3 regions of the Alteromonas sp. G5_S2_22_S1 genome follow, and region 2 is predicted to be linked to each of the others. Evidence: predicted binding sites of a transcription regulator. Region 2 holds the regulator's gene; each other region holds the start of a gene.
What was found. Region 2 encodes FNR, which switches genes on or off when oxygen is low (the NO sensors DNR and NnrR bind a similar motif). Its sites were predicted from a motif close to TTGATCTAGATCAA; they were not measured.
Positions count from the first base shown of each region.

Region 1: ACTRWF_RS14240 (GbsR/MarR family transcriptional regulator) is a predicted target of FNR. The motif match lies at 2,974-2,987, and genes of this name have one in related genera.
Region 3: ccoG (cytochrome c oxidase accessory protein CcoG) is a predicted target of FNR. The motif match lies at 2,266-2,279, and genes of this name have one in related genera.

Region 1 covers NZ_JBQKUJ010000013.1:92,892-100,255, forward strand. Annotated here, with positions in the region: gene ACTRWF_RS14230 (cytochrome d ubiquinol oxidase subunit II) at 1-980, opposite strand, end outside; gene ACTRWF_RS14235 (cytochrome ubiquinol oxidase subunit I) at 992-2,365, opposite strand; gene ACTRWF_RS14240 (GbsR/MarR family transcriptional regulator) at 2,377-2,934, opposite strand; gene ACTRWF_RS14245 (ATP-binding protein) at 3,161-5,887, shown strand; gene ACTRWF_RS14250 (substrate-binding periplasmic protein) at 5,912-6,937, opposite strand; gene ACTRWF_RS14255 (M28 family metallopeptidase) at 7,097-7,364, opposite strand, start outside.
Region 2 covers NZ_JBQKUJ010000005.1:14,490-21,853, forward strand. Annotated here, with positions in the region: gene ACTRWF_RS07225 (hypothetical protein) at 1-281, shown strand, start outside; gene ACTRWF_RS07230 (glucosaminidase domain-containing protein) at 274-1,065, shown strand; gene ACTRWF_RS07235 (DUF2987 domain-containing protein) at 1,062-1,709, shown strand; gene ACTRWF_RS07240 (patatin-like phospholipase family protein) at 1,713-2,738, opposite strand; gene ttcA (tRNA 2-thiocytidine(32) synthetase TtcA) at 2,739-3,692, opposite strand; gene uspE (universal stress protein UspE) at 3,807-4,730, opposite strand; gene fnr (fumarate/nitrate reduction transcriptional regulator Fnr) at 4,987-5,727, opposite strand; gene ACTRWF_RS07260 (urease accessory protein UreH domain-containing protein) at 5,773-6,432, opposite strand; gene ccoS (cbb3-type cytochrome oxidase assembly protein CcoS) at 6,419-6,649, opposite strand; gene ACTRWF_RS07270 (heavy metal translocating P-type ATPase metal-binding domain-containing protein) at 6,651-7,364, opposite strand, start outside.
Region 3 covers NZ_JBQKUJ010000002.1:119,784-127,147, reverse strand. Annotated here, with positions in the region: gene ACTRWF_RS02775 (acyl-CoA dehydrogenase family protein) at 1-754, shown strand, start outside; gene ACTRWF_RS02770 (DUF3016 domain-containing protein) at 878-1,423, opposite strand; gene ACTRWF_RS02765 (hypothetical protein) at 1,535-1,906, opposite strand; gene ccoG (cytochrome c oxidase accessory protein CcoG) at 2,344-3,774, shown strand; gene ACTRWF_RS02755 (serine/threonine protein kinase) at 3,771-4,754, shown strand; cobalamin riboswitch at 4,861-5,123, shown strand; gene ACTRWF_RS02750 (TonB-dependent receptor domain-containing protein) at 5,211-7,133, shown strand.

The sequences.
Region 1 (7,364 bases), on a different contig from region 2:
CCTGAAAAGATCTTATAAACCATCGCGGTATAGGCAAGAATGATCGGCACGACAATGACTACACCTACTAGTAGAAACCTCAGAGAGTTAGCATCGCTTAATGCCTCTGAAACCGTCATTTGCCCAGGAATAATGAACGGATAGTAACTTATTGCAAAGGCGCTAAAGCACAATAAAAACACAAGCAACGCTATAAAGAAGGGTAGCCACTCGCCCTTACCATTAGCATCGGGTAACTTTTTCAATAACACCCCGCATAGTGCTAATAAAGCAAAGCTAGCCAAAGGAATAGCGAATAACACATATCCCCATGGCGCAGATAGCCATAGCGCCCTAACATCATCATGCAGCGTAAGATTAGCAATACTTACTGCAATAATGCCAACGGCGAGAACGCCTAATCCTCTGCGTGCCCAGTAGTATGCTTTTTGCTGAAGTTCACCTTCGGTTTTTAAAATTAACCAGCAAGACCCGATAAAAGCGTAAGCCGCGGTTACACCAAAAGCGGCTAAAAGTGCAAAGCCTTGCGCCCATATATCAGTGCGAAGCCCGGTCACGTAAATACCCAGCATATAACCTTGAGCAAGAGTGGTTAGTAACGAACCGTATTTGAACACCAAGTCCCATTTACGTTTTTTAACCTGCACCACTTTTGCTCGAAAGTCGAACGCAACCCCGCGCAGTATTAAGCCTAGCAGCATAAATGTGGCCGGTAGGTACAAGGTTTGTAGAAACTCGCTATGTGCTTCAGGAAAGGCAATTAAGAGCAATCCAATAGCGAGCACCAACCATGTTTCATTCGCATCCCAATAGGGCCCAATAGACGCTATCATATCATCGCGAAACGCCTCGGTACGAGGCGGGATTAATACGCCCACGCCCAAATCATAGCCGTCCAAAATGGCATACAGCATTACCGATAGCCCAAGAAGACCCACGTAAATATTACCAAGCATTTCAGCTGATACATCCTCAAACATAATGGCTCTCCCTAAACCGTACTAGGATCGGGTTCGCTGGGCTGCATTTTTGCTTTAGCCACTTCCCGTTCCTCAGTAGTAATTTCTTCAATTTCTACGGCTCTTCTACACATCAGCATTAAGGTTCCCATGTATGCTATTAGCAAGACCGTATAAATAACCAAGTACAGCGTAAACGATAGGGCAATATTACCAGGCGGTAGCTGGGTTACCGCATCAGCGGTTTTCAATACGCCGCTGACTAAGTAAGGTTGCCTTCCAATCTCGGTCACGTACCAACCGGCAAGGGTCGCTATCCAACCGCTAAACGCCATGCCCGCAAACGTGCGCTTAAGCCACAGAGGAAACGCTTTATTGCGCATAAGATAAAGACTACCCAGCCACGAGACAGCAAGCATCAACATGCCCATGCCCACCATGACTCTAAAACCAAAAAATACAGGGGCAACTGGCGGATGCTCTCCCTCGAACTCATTAAGCCCTTTAATCTCGCCTTTAAGCTCGTGAGTAAGAATCAAACTTGCGCCATAAGGAATGGGAATTTCAAAATGGTTCTCTTTGCTTTCCTCATCGGGTATGGCGAAAAGTAGCAAGGGGGCACCTTCAGTGGTTTCCCAAAGCCCTTCCATTGCCGCTACTTTTTGCGGTTGATGTTCAAGGGTATTTAAACCGTGCATGTCGCCTGCAAATATTTGTAGCGGAATTAACACTGCTGCTGTGTAAGTTGCTGTCTTAAGCGCAAGTTTAGGGGCTAATTTGTCGTCACCTTTTAACATGCGATAAGCAGACAAGCCGGCAATTAAGAAACTAGCGGTTAGGCCCGATGCCAACATCATGTGTACAAAGCGGTAGGGGAAAGAGGGGTTGAAGATAATTTCTTTCCAGTTTGTGGCATACACAACGCCATCAACTACCTCGAAGCCTTGTGGAGTTTGCATCCAGCTATTTAGTGCTAATATCCAAAACGCTGAAGTTGTGGTGCCAAGCGCTACGATAAGAGTAGATGCAGTATGTAACCAATTGGGCACCCGACGTATGCCAAATAGCATAATGCCAAGAAAAGTAGCTTCTAAGAAAAAGGCGGTAAGTACCTCGTAGCCTAACAGGGGGCCTGCCACATTGCCGACTTTTTCCATAAAGCCTGGCCAGTTAGTACCAAACTGAAATGACATGGTAACGCCGCTTACTACGCCTAAGGCGAAGCTTAGCGCAAAAACACGTACCCAAAAACGATACATACGCATCCATACAGGATGACCTGAAATGTTAGAGCGCAGTTTGAAGTAAAATAAAAACCATCCCATTGCCATAGTGATGGTTGGAAATAAAATATGGAAACTAATATTTAACGCAAATTGTAAACGAGACAGCAAGAATGCATCCACAGAGAGCCCCCTTAGTTAACGCTGTTTTTTCCCGGAAGAAGCTTGTCCTTAAGCTCAAGCATACGGCCTACGCCAGAACCTAGCTTCATCAGCGTGTTAAGCTTTTCAGGTCCAAGATTTTGAAGCTCTTCGGACCATGCCGTAATTGATTCGAGTAAATCGTGAATTTCGTTCAGTTTATGTTGAGCGTTTGCTTCTTTTTCATTGGCAGGTGCATCAAGTAACAAATCCCGAAGTAAGCTCATGGTTGGATCTATCTCTCGCTTCCTGCGCTCTTCAAATACCCGGTTAGCCAATGTCCAGATATCACCTGCAGGCACAAAAAACTCTTTCCTTTCGCCTGGAACATGGTGCTGCTTAACCAAACGCCACGACTGAAGCTCTTTTAAGCCCATACTTGTATTGCCTCTGGAGATATTCAGCGCATCAGCAATCTCCTGTGCCGAAATTGGCTCTTCATTAAGAACAATAAGAGCAAGTATTTGCCCCACCGTTCTATTAAAACCCCAGCGACTTCCCATTTCGCCAAAGTGCATAACAGCAGAAGTAATTAAAGGCGTCATCTTCATTTTTATATTCCAGAAGTTTCAGAATTTACTGAAAGTTTATTGCGCCAGATCAAAAAATACAAGTTTTATTTGGCTCTGTTAGCTTTTTTTAATTCACAGATTAGTGTTTCTTAATTAGGCGAGTTTCTTCGATATTGAATGATTTTTTCTTGGTAAGTTGTTATCGTGACAACGTTCAACACTCCAACCATGAAAGCACGCTTTCTTTATTTCTCGGCGTAAGGTAATGCATCAAAATCACATTTCTCAGTCTTCACTTCAAAACTGCGAAGACGAAGCTATTCATCTTATCGAAAGCGTTCAAAGTTTCGGTTACGTAATCGCGATAAATCCCGATACCAAAAAAGTACAAGTATTCAGTGAGAACATAAAAGATTTATTCAAAGTAGAGATTGTTGCAGGTGAAACGCTTGTTACCGAACTCATTGATATTCCTTCTCCGGATGCGCCCACGTTTAAAACTATTCACAATGCGTTAAAAGGCGAAAGTGTTCGCCATGCTTATCAGTGGAAGTTTGCAAAAAATGCATTGTGGCTTGATAACTGGGAAAAAGAGGGCAGCGGTGTAGCCTTCGACTCTAACGGGCTATTAGTGATAGAGCTAGAGCCAACACCACAGCTAAGTTATGAGGCCGCGCAGCAGTGGGTGCCGATGGATGTTGACATTCGCGCGCTACTACCTAACGTCGACGATAAAGAGTCGATTGGCGATGTTGCAGATGCAATAGCGAAGGTATTTAAACAGTATATCGGCTTCGACTCGGTGATGGTTTATCAATTTGATGATGCATATTGCGGGGAGGTCATAGGTGAAGCCTGTGAGTCAATTTCTCGTTCATTTAAGGGGTTAAAGTTTCCTGCCTCTGACATTCCTAAACAAGCGCGCGAACTCTATCTGAAAAACCGGGTGCGATGTGTATTTGATGTCGAGGAGCAGCCTACACCATTGCAACCCTCAATACTCGAAGCCGAGCGCCCGCCATTAGATTTGTCTATGTCCATGGTGAGGTCTGTCTCTCCTGTTCATATCGAATACTTAAAAAATATGGGCATACGCTCTTCATTTTCTGTGTCGTTAGTATTTGAGGGTAAACTATGGGGCTTGCTAGCATGTCACAACAGTGAGCCTAAGTACATCGATCAAAAGAAACGCTTAGTGTGTGAGTCCCTTGGACACCTTTATGCTTGGCAAATGCACACCAAAGCACTTCACACTAGAAAAGAGCAGTTCCAGATGCGCCAGCGAAAGCTGAACAATATCGTGCATCAACTTACATCTTACTCTAATCCGCTTGAGGCTATTTCTCAAAAAGAAACCGCTTTACTCGACGTGGCTGATGCCTGTGGTATGGCGGTAATTACGCCAACGGGTAATTACTATGTGGGTAAAACCCCGTCAGAGAAAACCCTTACGCAGCTACTCAATAAATACTCAATTATCGACTCTGAGCAGTCGTTAGCAGTAAATCGTTTAGCCAATGAAGTGTCGGATGGTTGTGCTTTAAATGGTATACGGGGTATGTATATCTCCTGCGTGTCGGCTAAGCTTGGGTACTTCACAGTGTGGTTCCGTGAACAGCGCGATAAAACAATTCGTTGGGCCGGTAAAGAAGCGGCGAAAAAAGACGTTGGAAAGTCGCTTACACCACGCAACTCTTTTGACATGTATTTGCAGAGTGTGGCTGATGAGTCAGTCGAATGGAGCGAAGATGACAAGCTAATTATAGAAGGGTTTGATCATCTATTTATTCCTTATGCGCTAAGCTTGAAAGCGTCATTGGACAAACAGATAAGTAAGCTAGAAGAGCTAGATAAAGCCAAAGATCAGTTTCTGGCGAGTATATCTCACGAGCTGCGCTCCCCGCTTAATTCTATTGTAGGTTGGACAGACTTAGCGCTAATGGATGTATCAAACGTCGATAGAATGACTGATGCATTAGGGGTGATTAAGCGTGCTGCTTCTACACAAGCTGCGCTTATCAATGACATTCTCGACTTATCACGCATTATTTCAGGCACGATGAAACTGAGCACCCATTCTTTGAATATCGCTTCTTCTATCTCAGAGGTTGCGAAATCGTTTGAAGCGGGGTTTGCCAGTAAGAATATTCAGCTATCTATTAGCTGTGAAGATGAGCATACTCAGATTTTAGGCGACAACTTACGTATTAAGCAGGTTATTAACAACCTATTGAGCAACGCGCTTAAATTTACTTCCAAAGGCGGTACGGTACACGTACGTGGTAGGAGGGAGCATTCCAATTATACTTTGCGTGTAAAAGATAATGGGAAAGGAATGACTCAGGAGCAGGTAGCCCATGTTTTTGAGCGCTTTTACCAAGGCAAAGACTCGCATAACAAGCACGGCTTGGGGCTAGGTTTATCAATTGTCAAAAGCTTGGTGGAGATGCACGGCGGCGAAATTCAAGTCCACAGTGATGGACCCAATACAGGCACCAGTTTCAACATTACGCTACCTATCGCTCCGTTAAGCTTGCACGATGATATCGTTGAAACCAAAAATACTGAAATTAGCGATTTGACTGAGTCACTGCGTTTAAATGGCCTTCGAATTTTGGTTGCCGAAGACGAACAGGACGCGCGCGACTTCATAAAACTATTTTTAGAATCTAATGGCGCTCGAGTAAACGTGGTGAAAAACGGGCTGCTGGCGTGGAAAGAGCTGAACGACATACCTGAAGCCTTCGACTTATTGCTTTCTGATATCGGTATGCCTGAATTGGACGGCTTGGGGTTGGTATTGAAAATGCGCGCTAGCCAAAATCCTGAAATTGCCAAGCTAAATGCTGTAGCGCTAACCGCCTATGCATATACATCAGACAGAGTTAAAGCGCTCAAAGCAGGCTTTAGCAACTATGTTTCTAAGCCAGTGGACGGGGAAGAGCTACTGACTATTTTAGAAATGTATATGCCCGAAACTTCCAATTTGTGACAAAGAAACATTCGCGAACAACCACTACCAGCGTTGCAATAACCGCTGGTAGGTGGTTTTGTCTAACTGCGACTCTTGCTTAACTGGGCTTTTCTGTATGTTAAGTGCAGCCTTAGCTTCATCAAATGAGTCAAAAACTTCACCATCAATGTAGAACACGCTGTCATCTGACGTAGGTTTACCGTCTAACGAATAGGCGGTGCTTAGTAAATCTGATGCCGCAGTAATACTACTGTGACCAATAAAGTCGGCCGCGCCGTCATTGTTTACGTCTTTTGTTAACCACGCGATGGCAAGAGGCTTGTTAAACTTACCGCTATCTTGCATTGCTAAAACGGTTTCATTAAATTGCTTCATCAAACGTTCTGCGTTTGCCACGTTTTTATTTATTGCTAACTGAAACCCCGTTTTAGCTAAAGACTTGGCCGAGTAATGTAAGGTTTCCTCGTTATCGTTTGCTAGTAAAATATTAAGCTCACGGGCAAGTAACTGCGTTGTAATAAGAAACGGTGCCCGGTCGTCCGCTAGTTGGCGGAAGGCGTCGAAGGTACTGGGGTTACGCGACCACTTTATGTTTTTAAGTAACCTAAATGAAGGCGTATTAGCAAAGCGATTTTCAATAGCTACCCGGTTATCTTTCAAGTGGGGGAATAACCTGACTTCTTCAACGTCGGGGCTCTTGCTGACAGCGTACAGGTAAATAGGCAGATAAATGTCAGAAAGTACCAAGTGGCTGGTGGTTTCCCCTAAATCTACAAAAGCGAATTCACCATCGACTTTGCCGGTAAGTACCGAACTGCCTAAAAATGCGCTGCGCATAACCCGTAGTTCAACATCAAGGTTAGCCTTTTGAAATATCGCTGCTAAGAGTGCATTAATTCTGGCGGGCTCTCCATCATCGCTGATATAGGTTTCAAAAGATGACGCGGCGAGCGTAAGGGGTGCTGCGTGAAGTGTAAAGGTGTGAGAAAAATAAAGCGCACAGCTAAGCCCTAGTGTACCTAAGGTTCGAGTAAAACGAGTAAACGGGAACGCGCTGAATTTACCCAAAAAAATCTCCCTACTGCCATTATGCATTTACTACACTGTAATGCAGTTAAGCACTTTATTCCAATAAAGAGATAAAGCTTTAAATTAACAAAACTTAAGCAGCATCAATATTTTGCATATTGAAGTGCTTAAGTTTCAGAACCCGAGCGTTAAGTGTGTTTATTCACCAAAACTTCCGGCTGGGCCCGGATACACTACCACGCTTTCAACGCCATCTTTGTTGACGCTGGCAACACCAAAGAAGTAGTTGTCTATAACAACATTCTCAAGCGTCGCTTCGGTTACGTTACCCACATATTTACTGTATTCCCACTGAGGTGCATCAGTATGACGCCAGTATATTTTATACCCTTTTAACTGCGGGTTTTGTTCGGTATCTAACGCATCCCATTTAAGGGTAGTAGAAGGCTGCACAGCGCCAGCAATT
Region 2 (7,364 bases):
TTTCGCTGATGTTAGTTGCCGATAGGAAGCTAACACCGATTAGCGCCATCATTCTCTCTTGCCGCGTGTTTAATGCTTATTGGGCACAAATAGCCAGCATATTTGGGGTGTTCTTTTTACTGTTTGCGACAGTGCCGTTAACCTTCGGTTTCTCGCTTATTTGGGTACTTCCCTTTTATTTTAGTACAATGGGTTTGCTTTATCAGGAACTAATAGGCGAACAAGGAGTGGGCACGGACGCATCTGAAAATGATGTAAATGAGTCGAGCTTTGATGCATAAACGTGAAACATTCAAAATTGTTCTTATAACGCTAGGGGTGCTGGCGGTCATTGTTATTAACGCCATTATCTTTACCGAAGACGAACCTGATATTTTAGCAATACCCCAAACGACAAAGGCGACAAAGCCAGTTCCAGATTTCTCTGTTTACACCAATGTCAAAGAGAAAAAGGAAGCGTTTTTTGATTATCTACGCCCCGAAGTAGAAAAGCAAAATGCCTATCTCTTAACCCTTAGGCACTATGTGCAGACACTTTATAGAAAGGCATTGGCAGATGAGCCTTTAACTGAAGAAGATGTTGTAAGACTTGAGTGGCTTGAAGAAGAATATCGAGTAAAAGCAACTCAGCCCCTTAAAACCAAGTTGTTAGCGCTACTGCAAAAAATTGATGTATTGCCAGCAGAATTAGTGCTAGTTCAGGCAGCGAACGAGTCTGCGTGGGGTACGAGCCGGTTTGCCAGAAAAGGGTACAATTTCTTTGGATTGTGGTGCTTCTCAAAAGGGTGTGGTTTTGTGCCAAGCCGACGAAACGACGGCGCTTCTCACGAAGTGGCTAAATTCGACAGCTTGTCGAGAGCGACCTATACCTACATGCGAAATTTAAACAGACACGACGCCTATGCCGATTTAAGAGAAATTCGCAGTCGATTAAGGGCGAACCAAATACCTATTACTGGAGTGGCATTGGCGGAAGGGCTAATGAACTACTCAGAGCGCGGAGCCGCTTATGTGGAAGAGCTTCAAACAATGATTCGATTTAACGAGGAGTTTTTATCCGAATGAAACGCGCTGCCTTATTTTTAGCTTCATCCCTACTTGTCGGTTTTGGCATCTCACCGGTAGCTGCAGAAACGATTGACGTTGAGTACAGTCGTTTCTATAGCCATGTTAAAAAACTGGATAACGAAGATACACAAGCGCTTCAATTTGCGTTTGGTTTTGTACGCGTAGGCGAAGGGCGCCTCTGTGAAGTTAATGGCGCAGCTATAGTGACTGATAAGAAAACGATGGCACTTACTGTAAGTGAAGAAGGGCGCTTTACCGTTCCCACCGAAAAAGCCCTGAAGCTAGCCAACGCACTGGTGCGCATTGATTTAGGCGAACGTGCCAATGTGTGCGATATGTCGGTTCAACTTGAAACAAAACCGGAATACCTAAAGCAATATTATACAAAAGATGACCTTACGTTTTTGTACGGGCAATACGAAGCTTTCTTTAATGAAATGGGGAGTTTTTTGTCTTTCATGATGCCTTCTGTAAAAGGCTTAATGATTCAATTTGACGATAAGAATTTAGATTTTATTACCCCGCAAGGTGTACAGATAAATAATGGCGTATTGCACCTTGAACAAGAGTGGATTGATGGCGCAAAAGGATTGACTTTGCCTCATGCGCCCCTTCGTGTTACGGCTATGGCGTCAAGCTAGTTATTACGTAAGTAACTGATATCTAATCTGTTCGGCTAAACGCGCGATGGTCTCTTCTCCCTTCGCGCACAGCTCTTCAGCTCTGTGAAACTCCATAATACCCACGTCTGTCAACTGAGGTTCAATTAAGATATCCGGCGGATCGCCAGCCAGACGAGAGCGTGTAACGCGCGCCTGCAGGATCTCTAATGAACTGCTCATCACGCTCATTATGCCCGGTGGGTTGCGCTTGTTTACCTTGACAGGAACTTCGGTAAACTCTTCTTCTACTTTATCGATAACATCTGCGGCAATACCTTCTTCGGTTTTAACGTTTTTGGCTGCATCGGCGTTAGGCTCTTCTTTATCCTCGATACTTTTATCATCTTGTTTACTGTCGGGGGAAAACCATTGACGCAATACGTTTTGGCTTTTGGTAAAAAAGTCTTCGGTCTTACGCTGATTTTCTTCGTGATCCTGTCTTAACTTTTCAAGGCGAAGAGGCCTAAAGTCGGCATTTAGGTTAACCGCGATGACAAAATCTGCGCCTAATTGACGGCACAAATTGACAGGAACAGGATTTACGACCGCACCGTCGACTAACCAACGGTCTCCATGAGCTACGGGCGCAAAGAGGGCAGGAATAGCGCAAGATGCTTGAATGGTATCGCCAATAGGACCTGAGTTAAACACCACTTCACGACCTGTGTATAAGTCAGTAGCCACGGTCGCAAAAGGTTTAAGCATATCTTCATAGCTAGATTCACAAAACTCGCTAGCAAGCTTGTCAAAAACCTTTTGTCCGCTAGCTATGCCACCACGCCTAAGCCCAACTCCCATAAGAGCAAGCACTTGCCAGTCGCTTAATGAACACGCCCACTCTTTTAAGCCTTCCAGCTTGCCACTTGCATAGGCAGCACCAACATAAGCGCCAATGGAGCAGCCGGCAACAACGTCTATTTTAACGCCCAGCTTTTCTAAGGCTTGAATGATACCTATATGGGTCCAGCCTCGTGCTGCACCAGCGCCTAACGCAAGTCCTATTTTCATCTATTTAGGTTCCACAATGTTTACCACTTCAATCGCGCTTTCTTCGGTTGCTAAAGCAGCGTTGCTGTTTGTGGTAAAAGAAGGTTGATCAAATCCAATGTCGCCATCTTCAACGGGGCCATCTTGGGTGGTAATACCTTTAAAATCGTACAAGTTGTTATCTACTAAGTGAGATGGCGCTACATTTTGAAGAGCGCTAAACATTGACTCTATTCGGCCCGGAAAGCGTTTGTTCCAGTCTTGAAGCATGGCTTTAATATTTTGTCTCTGTAAATTCTCTTGGGAACCGCATAGGTTGCAAGGAATAATAGGAAACTCTACGGCTTGTGAATATTTTACGATGTCTTTTTCTGTACAGTAGGCGAGCGGACGAATAACGATATGCTCGCCATTATCGCTGACTAGTTTTGGCGGCATGGACTTCAGCTTTCCGCCGTGAAACATATTTAGGAAAAAGGTTTCCAACATATCGTCACGGTGGTGACCAAGGGCTATTTTTGTTGCGCCGAGTTCTTTTGCGGTGCGATATAAAATACCGCGGCGCAGTCTTGAACAAAGTGAACAGGTGGTTTTACCTTCAGGAATTTTATCTTTAACAATAGAGTAGGTGTCTTCTTCTACAATTTTGTAATCAACACCAATACGCTCTAGATATTCAGGCAATACATGCTCAGGGAACCCTGGTTGCTTCTGGTCAAGGTTTACCGCAACTATGTCGAAGTGAATAGGCGCAATCTTCTTTAAAAACAACAAAATGTCCAGCATGGTGTAACTATCTTTACCGCCAGATAAACACACCATGACTTTGTCATTGTTTTCAATCATACCGAAATCGCCTATGGCTTTACCCACATTGCGGCGAAGGCGCTTCTGAAGTTTGTTGAAGTTGTACTTTTGCTTACTTTGCGCTGCGTTTAGTACCGACGCATCAGCACTGCTTGTGCCTAAACTCATAATTAACTAGCTTGGTTCGTGATAAAGCAAGCATTATACAATAAAGGGCCTTTTCTAGACCATGCCTGTATTCTTAAATTTACGCATAAAAGGTTGCTCGTAAGGTTAATGGCATCACACACTTAACGGCGACTCGAATCCGTCTGGCTTGATAGCCAATACGTCACAATTTAGCTCATCAATAACATGCTCCGCCGTGTTCCCAATAAGCGCGGCAGAAAGACCAACACGGCCTACAGTGCCTATAATGACGAGTTCGGCGTCTAATGTCTTTGCCACTTGTGGAATGACTTTTTCAGGTAGCCCTTCTCTGACAACACATTTTTCATCTGCAATGCCGTACTTTAACGCATGGCTTTTCATTTCTTTCTTATGATGATTTTTTACCGCGTCATGATAGGTATCAGGGTCAAATTCGGGCACCTCGATAGCAATATTAAGTGGCGTAGAAGGGAAGCTATTGACTAAATTAACCTTACCTTTTAGCAAGGCCGCATAATCATTGGCGATAACGGTAATCTTGTCGTTAAGCGCAGCATGTTCTTCGTCTTCACTGCCGACGTTTACAGCGGCAATGATCTCGCCGCCTTCTGGCCAATCATGCTCTTTAACTAATAAAACGGGGCGCGGACACTTACGCATTAAATGCCAATCGGTAGGTGTAAAAATAACGGAAGCCAGGTCGTCATGCTTTTTAGTGGCTTTTACAACAAGGTCAATTTGATTCTTAAGTGTGTAATAGATAATCGATTCGTAGGCACGATTGTTCCATTCAACCACGATGTCAGTTTCACCGAAGCCTTGTTCTTTAAGCTGCCCAGAGAGCCATTTAGCATGCTCATTGGTAACAGCATCTCGCATGGCTTCTCGCTCATCTGGACTTAACATAGTGGTCATATCATAAGACAAGTCGTAAACCACCATAATCGCAGTTACAGAGGCCCCGGTCTTTGATGCTAATTCATAAGCGCGACTTAACGCGGGCTGGTTATCTCGCTCGGCATCGACTACCGCAAGGATTCGTTTACACTCAATCATAACTCCCCCTAATACGAAGTTTGGTCGTGGCTGTGTGAACGGTAACGTTCAACAGTAACTCTTACTAACTATAAACGACAATGTGGAAAACGTAAGTTGTTTTAGATCAAGTATTTTATATTGCAAGGCAAGCAACAATGTATAGTGACTGCGGCATTGGCACTAATGGGTAAAAAAGGTTTTGGAAGTAGGATTATAAAGCGCGCTGAATGCGCGCTTTTAGGAAGATAACACTATTTAACCGAGTTAGACCACGTTAGCCGTTACACACTATACTCGGGCCGTTAAGCACTTCTAGCTTGGTATTAAGGCGTTCAAAGTCCACAATCGTAATAAGTTTACCATCAACTTTAATAATATCTTCTTTTTGGAAACGACTTAATAAGCGACTGATGGTCTCTATCGTTAAGCCAAGATAGTTACCTATCTCGTTACGCGTCATCGTAAGGTGAAATTCTCTGTGTGAAAAACCGCGTTCTTCAAAACGCTGAGATAAATGAGAGATAAAATACAAAAGGCGTTCTTCAGCCGTGCGTTTGTTGAGAAGCATTATCAAATCGTGATCATGTTTAATCTCTGCACTCATAAAGCTCATAATTTGATGGCGTAATTTAGGAAACTGCATCGACATTTCGTCAAGCGTTTCGTAGGGCAACTCGCACACCATGGCGGTTTCTAGAGCCATTGTGTAACTTTGGTGCTTGTTTTCTCGAAGGGCATCAAAGCCAATGATGTCACCGGGAAAGTGAAACCCCGTTATTTGCTCTTCACCTTCAGAGTTAGTCACAAACGATTTAAATGACCCGGTTCTTACTGCATATAACGACTCAAACTTATCGCCGGTTTGAACAAGGGTATCACCTTTATGAAGGGGCTTTTTGCGCTCTATGATATCGTCGAGAGACTCTATTTCTGTCTTATTCAATGCAACAGGTAAACAGAGGTGACTGAAACTACAGTTCTGACAATGTATTGAAAATTCGCTTCCTTTGCTCATAAGACTGACTCTCTTAATGTACACATGATTATAGTACACGCATTTTCACATGAATGCGCCATAAATTAGATAAGTGGCATATATGGCCATTATCACAGCTATGACTTGTCTCACATAGCTGTGCTGAAAGCTTTGAACAAGATACTGGCTACCGGCACTTGCGGCTAACAATGTGGGTAACGTTCCCAAACCGAAGAAAAACATAATGCCAGCGCCTTGCAATGCATTACCCGCTGCCAGAGACCAGGTTAGCGTTGAATAGACCAATCCACATGGTAGCCAGCCCCATACAAAGCCGTAGGGAACCGCGCTTAACGGCGTTTTGAAAGGAAGAAATCGTTTTGATAAAGGCTGAAGCTTTGCAAACAGGCCTTTGCCCGCGTTTTCTAAGACCGATAAACCCGTCCACCATTTCCCTAAGTAACAAGCGAGTAAAAGCAACATGATGCCGCTTAGAAGAGAGAGGGCATAATTAGCAAGCGGTACGAAGTCAGCAGCTATTTTTCCAAGCGCACCGGTAATGGCCCCTGCTAGTGTATAGCTAGTAATGCGTCCCATGTTGTAGGCGAGGGTGTAGGGCAATACCGATGCCCCCTTTGGCGATACCACTCTAAGCGCTGCAACAATACCGCCGCACATGCCTACACAATGTACGCCTCCTGCTAAACCTATAAGAAAGGCAGAAAAGTAATTAATCCCGTCCATTATCTTCTTGGCTTTTTGCTGCCTTATCTTCTTGTATTTGTTTGCGCTGTTCGGCCAGTTTTTTCTCTTCTGGCGATAAGTCATCGTCAAAAAGAATGCTATAGCCTTGGCGGTCTAAATCCTCGAACTGATTGGTTTTTACCGCCCAAAAGAAAATGACAATAGCGACTGCCACAATAATGATGGCGATAGGAATTAATACGTAAATAATACTCATGCTATTTGCTCAAAAGTCGCGTTGAGTTTGTAACTACAATGATACTGCTTAATGACATACCCACAACCGCCATCCATGGAGAAAGTAAACCAGACACGGCGAAAGGCAATATTAAAAGGTTGTATCCCACAGCCCAGCCGATGTTTTGTCTTATTTTCTGTTTCACTTGATGTGAGGTTTTAATTAGCGCTGGTACAGATAACAGTTGATCGCCCAGCAATATAACGTCAGCAGCCGTTTTGGCAACGTCCGTTGCGTTACCCACTGCAATGGCAACATCTGCACTGGCAAGTACAGGTGCATCGTTAATGCCGTCGCCCATCATCATTACTTTGGCTCCCCCTTGCTGCATTTGCTGAACCGCTTCGTATTTTTGTTCAGGTGTTAAGCCGCCTTTCGCCGTTTTTATGGGCAAAGGCGCGGTTAGCGTATCAACGTTTTGTTGGGTGTCACCACTTAATACCGCAAGGGTATGGCTTTGCGACAAGATATCTAGAGTTTCATGGGTATCGTCACGAAGGGTGTCACGTACTTCAAAAGCAGCAATGATTTGCCCTTTTACTGTTAAAAATACATTGGCTGATGGGTAAGTATCTGATGATGGTAAGTTAGCCAGGCTAAATGCGGCAGAGCCCATTGAAAAATGTGTATCATTGATTACACCGCTAATGCCACCCCCAGGCGTTACGGTAAAATTATCCACCTTGTGTGATAC
Region 3 (7,364 bases), on a different contig from region 2:
TGACCCTATTGTCTTTCAACCTGACGTAGCTCGAATGCTGCTTACTCAAAAGTCTCTGATAGAAGGCTGCCGCGCCCTTTCGCTTTTTTATGCGAAGTTTATGGACGTTGAGAAGCTCGGTGAAGGGCAAGAAAAAGAAGATGCAGAGAAGATTCTGCAATTCTTAACGCCAATCTGTAAAGCCTTTATGACCGATATGGGCCTTGAAACCACAAGCTTAGGTGTTCAAGTGTTCGGTGGCCACGGCTTTATTCGCGAGTGGGGAATGGAGCAGCTTATGCGTGATGTGCGCATTGCTATGCTTTATGAAGGAACTAACGGCATTCAAGCGCTTGACCTAATAGGCCGAAAGCTAACCCGCGACGGTGGTCAAATGATGGAAGCGACCTATAAGGCATTCTCTGCTTTAGTTGGCGATATACAAGACAGCGAAGCGAAAAATCTTGCGCAAGGCATCCTTGATGATTGGCGCGCCTCTTCTGCTGATTGCTTAGGTATGGATGCGACTACGGCAGCTTCAGCAGCCTGCGATTATCTAGCTTACAGCGCGTATTCACTCATTGGCGTACTTTGGTACAGTATGGCTGACAAAGCTCAGCATGTCGGCAATGCAGTGCTCGCGGCATCGAAGATGAAAACTCGTGATTTCTACGTGGAGAGAATTCTTGTACGTCGCGATGCTCACAAAGCCGCATATAAAGCAGGCCCAGAAAGTACCCTCGCCGTTTCAGGTAATGAGTTTGATTACCTTTAAAATATAACAGCTAAGCTCGGCTTATCTACTTCTGATAAGCCGAAGGCACAAAAAAGGTCACTTCATTGAAGTGACCTTTTTTATTGCCTTAAGTCTCTGCTTGCAATATGCTCTGCAGCTGCCCTAATTCGTTGCGGCAACTTGCGTAGAAAAAGTATCGGAAAACCAGTCATTCAACATGGCTTTCTCATAAGATAAGGACTCTGTTCGGTTGCGACGAATATTCGACTCCATAAAATCCATATCTTTAAGCTTCACATCTTTTGCACTTAAAATCACCTTGCCATCTTCGCTGGCTAACGTGTAGCTAAAGGTCATGCGCGGTATATCGATGCGTTTGATAATGCGAACGTCGCTTCCCGCACCTGAGCCAAAGCCGACAAACTGGCTCGGCCATACCTGTCCGGCAAGGTCTACATTAGTCACTGTCATAGAGAGCACTTGTGATTCCGGTAAGCTACTCGCTAGCTCTGCAATATGGGACTCAAGCTCTTCTAACGTGCGTTCGCGAAAACGTTTGCGCGATTCATTGGTTGGCCTTACATCGCTGTAAGATTCAGGCTCTTCCCACGTAATGTTGACTTCCGCTGCCTGGGAGGGAGCAAGAGCCGCTAGTAAACCTACTGCTGCGGCGCAACTCAAACAAGAAAAAGTACGTAGTTTATTCACTTTTATGCTCCTAAATTCAGTCGATTCGACCATAAGTTAGCAAGCTTTAAAAATAGTTTGTCCGAACTATAATCGCCCTGCGCACTACACACCTACAGAGTTAAACTTAGGTTAGTTTTGCTTGGCGACCTGCATAACCGGTGACTGCTTGATGATTAGGCAAAGTTGAGCGCGTTTAGTTCCCGTAAAATTTGGGTTTATGTCGTCATTTTCACAATAGGTAAGGTAGAAGCGCTTCACACTGGCACTGCTAACCGTTATTTGCTTCACGTAGGTTTGCTGATAGGGCTTCAGCGGGCTTAACTCAATATTAATTTTATCCTGCAGGCTTCCTAACTCTTTGCGTTCTGGCAAGGTAGAAAAAGCCACAAGCCAATCTGACACTGAGTGTTGGATATCCTCAAAGTGGTACTGAACAAACGGGGATCGCAGTACCAAAACCAGAACGATTATTTCAGCCGCGATAATAAAGAACCTTAACATAACTTCCCAGTTAACGTTGACGCACGTTTTAAACAAATAGCTTCAAGTTACACACAACTTAAAAACAGATCACCTAACTTCTTTTTGCCAAATTCCATTTTAGAGTAAGTCTAATGTACATGATTTAGACAGTATTTGACCATAATATTGTCGCCGATATTAATGGCTTACGGGTTTATCTGTAAATACGACAATCTATACTCATGTATAGTAGTACGCATCTAGAACGATTTTCACGAGCTGTATAAAAGTGTTTACGCTTAAACGAGAAATCAACGCGTTACGCTATGTCATTCGTGAAATTTCTAAACTTTCAGTATTGACTGAAAGTCCTAAAAGTTAGATCATACGCCCCATTATTGATCTATATTAAATACGATGTTGAGATCGCAGTTATACTGCGCAGGCAGTTCGCTACATCTACATAAGGTTAAGCTATGAATGAAAAAATACCGGTAAAGACCGTTACGCCGGTAAAAGTGCATAAGCCGAAAGGTGGTGCAGAGGGTAAGCGCCATGATTCACGCAGCCGTATTTATGTGCGCGCCGTTCAGGGGCCTCTTGAAACCTTCAGACGTTTCTTTGGCCTTTTCTTTTTGGCCTTGTTTGCCGTTATTCCATGGATTCAATACAACGGCCACCAGGCGGTTCTACTAGATATTGGTGAGCAGCGGTTTACTATTTTCTCGCTTACTTTATGGCCTCAAGACCTTACTTTATTAGCCTATATATTCATTGTTTCGGCCTTTGCACTTTTCTTTGTGACAACCTTTGCAGGGCGAGTGTGGTGTGGCTTTATGTGCCCACAAACCACGTGGGTTTATATCTACACGTGGTTTGAAGAGAAATTCGAAGGCCCACGCAATAAGCGCATAGCGCTTGATGCGCGTAAAATGGACGTAGATAAATTTCTAAGGAAAACAGCCAAACACACAGCGTGGGTATTAGTTGCCTTGCTTACTGCCTTAACTTTTGTGGGTTACTTTACCCCCATTGGTGCCTTATTTATTGACTTTGCTACCTTTGACACAAGCTTTTGGGCGGGCTTTTCGGTTATTTTCTTTGCAGTCTGTACCTATGGTAACGCGGGTTATATGCGAGAAATCATGTGTACTCATATCTGCCCTTATGCCCGCTTCCAGTCAGCCATGTTCGACAAAGATACCTTCACTGTATCTTACGACGCAAATCGAGGTGAGCAGCGCGGGCCGCGCCCCCGGAAACTTAGTCACGAGCAGGTAAAAGAGAAAGGCTTAGGCGATTGCATTGATTGCAACCTGTGCGTACAAGTGTGCCCCACTGGCATTGATATTCGTAACGGCCTTCAATACGAGTGCATTAACTGTGGTGCCTGTGTCGATGCCTGTAACGGCGTTATGGATAAAATGGGTTACCCCAAAGGCCTGATTAGTTTTACGTCAGAAGAAGAACTGGCCGGCGGTAAAACGCACGTTTTACGCCCTAAGCTGATTGGCTATTTTGTAGTGCTTATCGTTATGACAGGCTTACTATTTGCCAACATTTGGACGCGAAGCCCCACCGAGGTGGACATTATTCGCGACAGAAACTCGCTATACCGTGAAACCAATGAAGGCCTGATAGAAAACGTATATACCATTAAGGTTTTAAATAAAACTCAGCAAACCCAAACCTACACTATTGCAGTGAAAGGGCTACCTGATTACGAATACATAGGTGAGCAAACGGTTACGGTTGTCGGTGGTGCGGTTTACAGCACACCGATTTCAGTTGCAACCGACGCCTATAATCTGGAAGATACGGTTACCGATATTTTTATCAGTGTAACCACCACAATTGATGGAGAAACGGTTACGGTTGATGAACCAACGAAGTTCCTTTATCGATGACAGATTTTTCTTTCTCTGGGCTTAGCCCAGATACCATATTAGATGCCCTGGAAAGCCAGGGCATTTTTCTTCAAAGCGGCTTGTTAGCGCTTAACAGCTATGAAAACCGGGTTTACCAATTTCTTGCCGAAGATGGCAAGCGTTACGTTGCCAAGTTCTATCGCCCAGGCCGCTGGAGCGACACTCAAATCAGCGAAGAGCATGAGTTTGCTCAAGAACTTATAGAGAATGAAATTCCCTTGGCCGCGCCTATTGCCATAAACGGCAGTACGTTGCACCATCACAAAGTAGGTGAGACCGACTACCGCTTTGCGCTGTTTCCCTCTGTTGGCGGCAGACAATTTGAAAATGATAACCTTGACCAACTCGAGTGGATGGGCCGCTTTATAGGTCGCATTCATCGTGTCGCTCATTCCAAAGCATTTACTTCTCGCCCTTCCATTGATGTTGAAAGCTATCTCAACGAGCCAAAACAAGTGCTCGAGCAAAGTACTTTGCTACCTGATCATTTAAAAACCGCATTTTTTGCCATATTAAATCCCGTCATTTCTGCCACCAAAGAAGCGTATAAGCCCACCACTTCCATTCGCTTACACGGCGACTGTCACCCGGGTAATATTTTATGGCGAGACGGCCCGACATTTGTCGATCTTGACGACTGTCGTATGGGCCCAGCCATTCAGGATTTATGGATGATGCTAAGCGGCGACCGTCAACAGCAGCTTTTGCAGCTTGATACCTTAGTTGAAGCTTACGAGGAGTTTCACACCTTCGACACGTCGCAACTTCCGCTTATCGAGCCCCTTCGCGCCATGCGTATGGTGCACTATATGGCGTGGCTATCAAGACGCTGGGAAGACCCTGCGTTCCCCCGTGCGTTCCCTTGGTTTGCAGAAGATAAATATTGGGAAGGACAAATTCTTGCATTAAAAGAGCAGCTATCTGCGCTTCAAGAGCCTTCATTAAAATTGGGCTATTAGCCCATTTAACACGTGCTTTTTCACTACGCCTTTTCGCAGTGTATTAAAGACAACGAAAAGGCGTAAGGTATAAAAAACTGTATTCGCTATCAATTTTTAACTTCTATATAATCGCCCACGCGTAGGTGCCCTTGTTTATCAACCGATGACGACGATAACTAGGGTTAAACGGGAAATCAGTGGAAAACTGATGCTGCCCCCGCAACGGTAAACTCAACGCTATGTCGTTTTCTTTTCATACGCCACTGTCTTTTGTAAGTGAGCGCGCTTTTGCGCTAGTAAACACTATTAGATGGGAAGGCAAAAGAGCTATCACTTTAAATGTGACGGTGAGTAAGCCCGGATACCGGCCTGTGCCTCACGGTGTCGTTTGCTTGTAGCCTCAAAATTAGCAAATAGAACGCTTCCCTTAAACATGTGCTCGGGCGGAGTGCATCAAAGAAAATATAAAAAACCATGCGTACATATTTTAATAAAGCAGCGCTAAGTGCTGCGGTTCTCTCGTGCTTAAGCACACCTGCTTACTCTCAAACACTCAACCAAGATATTGAAACGCTTACCGTAACCGGAACGCGTTTGCCCATATCGTTAACGAAACTTCCCGGCTCTGTTTCAGTACTCACCGAAAGCGATATACAAGCTTCAGGTGCACTGCAACTAACCGACCTTATTCGCGGTTTGCCGGGCGTTAGCCTAGCTCAATCTGGTAGCCCAGGCGGCTTAACTGAAGTGCGCGTTCGCGGAAGCGAAACCAACCATTTACTTATATTAATTGATGGCGTTGTATCTAACGATATAGGCCAAGGCAGCCTGGTTGACTTGGCCCACTTAACCAGCGCCAATGTGGTGCGTATTGAACTGCTTCGCGGCCCTCAAAGCGCCCGCTGGGGAAGTGGCGCTATTGGTGGCGTGCTGAGCATTACAACAAAGTCGGGCCAATTTGCAGCCAATGAGTCACACATTGATTTCTCTGCAGCAGCAGGGACACAAGGCACGCTACAAGGCAGTATGAATGCCCGCTCTCAAAGCGATAATGTGGGTGTGTCTGCCTATGCTAGCTATATCCGTACCGATGGCGATAATGTTTCGCGCGTAGGCAATGAAGATGACGGTTACGATAACATGACCGCTGGTCTTAACCTTAACTACGCTGTATCTAATGAGCATACGCTAATTGCTAATTTGCGTACCGTGCACTATGAAAACGACTACGACGGCACTGACTTTGCTGTTACCGGCTTACCAACTGACACCGATAATGTGACCGACGGCGCACAACTTAGCGCTAAATTACGCTGGGAGTTTGCCCCAAACAATACGCAATATCGTTCTGCATTAAGTGCACACTACCGAAAAGACGAGAATGACAATACCGAATCAGGCGTTGACGCCGGCGGTACAACTGGGGAGCGTATTGAGTTAAATTGGACAAGCTTTTACACCATTAAAAATTGGGATTTTGCTGGCGGCGTTGAATACCTACAGCGACTGTTCGACCAACGCGGCCCCATCAATTTTGGCGATCCTAATCAAAAGCAGCACGACAATACGTACAGCGTTTTTGCAGAATCTAACGGTCAATTAACCGAGTCTTTAACGGCTACGTTAAGCGCCCGTTATGACAACAACAGCGAGTTTGATAATGCACTTAGCTATCGCGGCGGGTTAAGCTGGCAATTAAATAACCACTACACGCTGTTTACCAGCTATGGAAGCGCGGTTAAAACGCCTACTTTTACAGAGCGCTTTGGCTTTTTCCCAGCCAGCTTCGTTGGCAACCCCAACCTAGAACCTGAAACTAGTGAAGAGTGGGAAGTAGGTGTTAAAGCTAATTGGAAGAAGGTTACGGGTCAGATTAGCGTCTATACTGCCGACTTAGAGGATGAGATAAACGGTTTCGTTTTCGTCCCAGACGCTGGCGCATTTAGCGCCGACAACATTGACGGCGAAAGCGCTCGTGAAGGGGTAGACGTAGAGCTTAACTGGAACAGTGGCTATGGTAACATTACTGCCGCTTACAGCTATTTAGACGCAGAGCAAACAGATAATGGCGTTACCACCACTGAACTTCGCCGTGCGCGTCATCAAGGCTCAATCACCTATACCACAGACTTTGGAACAGATGCATTCAGCTTGTACACGAAGCTGGCTTATACGGGTAGCCACTATGATACCTTCTTCCCGCCGTTCCCTGAGCCATCGCAGACACTAGCGCTGTCGGCCTACACGCTGGCAACGGTCAACCTTAGTTACCAGATTGATGCTAAATGGCAGGTTTCACTAAAGGTCGATAATGCCTTTAATACCGACTATGAAGACATTGTGGGCTACGCCGGTCAAGAGCGCCGTGCGCTCCTGTCAGTTAACTACAGCATGTAGGAAACCCCACTTACGGCACAAGTATAAAGGCTATATCCACGGTATAGCCTTTTATTTTTTGCTAGGCTAGATTGCGATTGAAAACACACAAGCCAAGCGCGATTAAAAACACGTAAGCCACGTGTCATGTTGCCACGTGAGTACCCCAAAAACCTTGATACCCGCCTTAATTCATCTTTTGTTCAGTTTGGCAGTTTTACACTTACGTCCTGTAAAACCTAACCCACACGT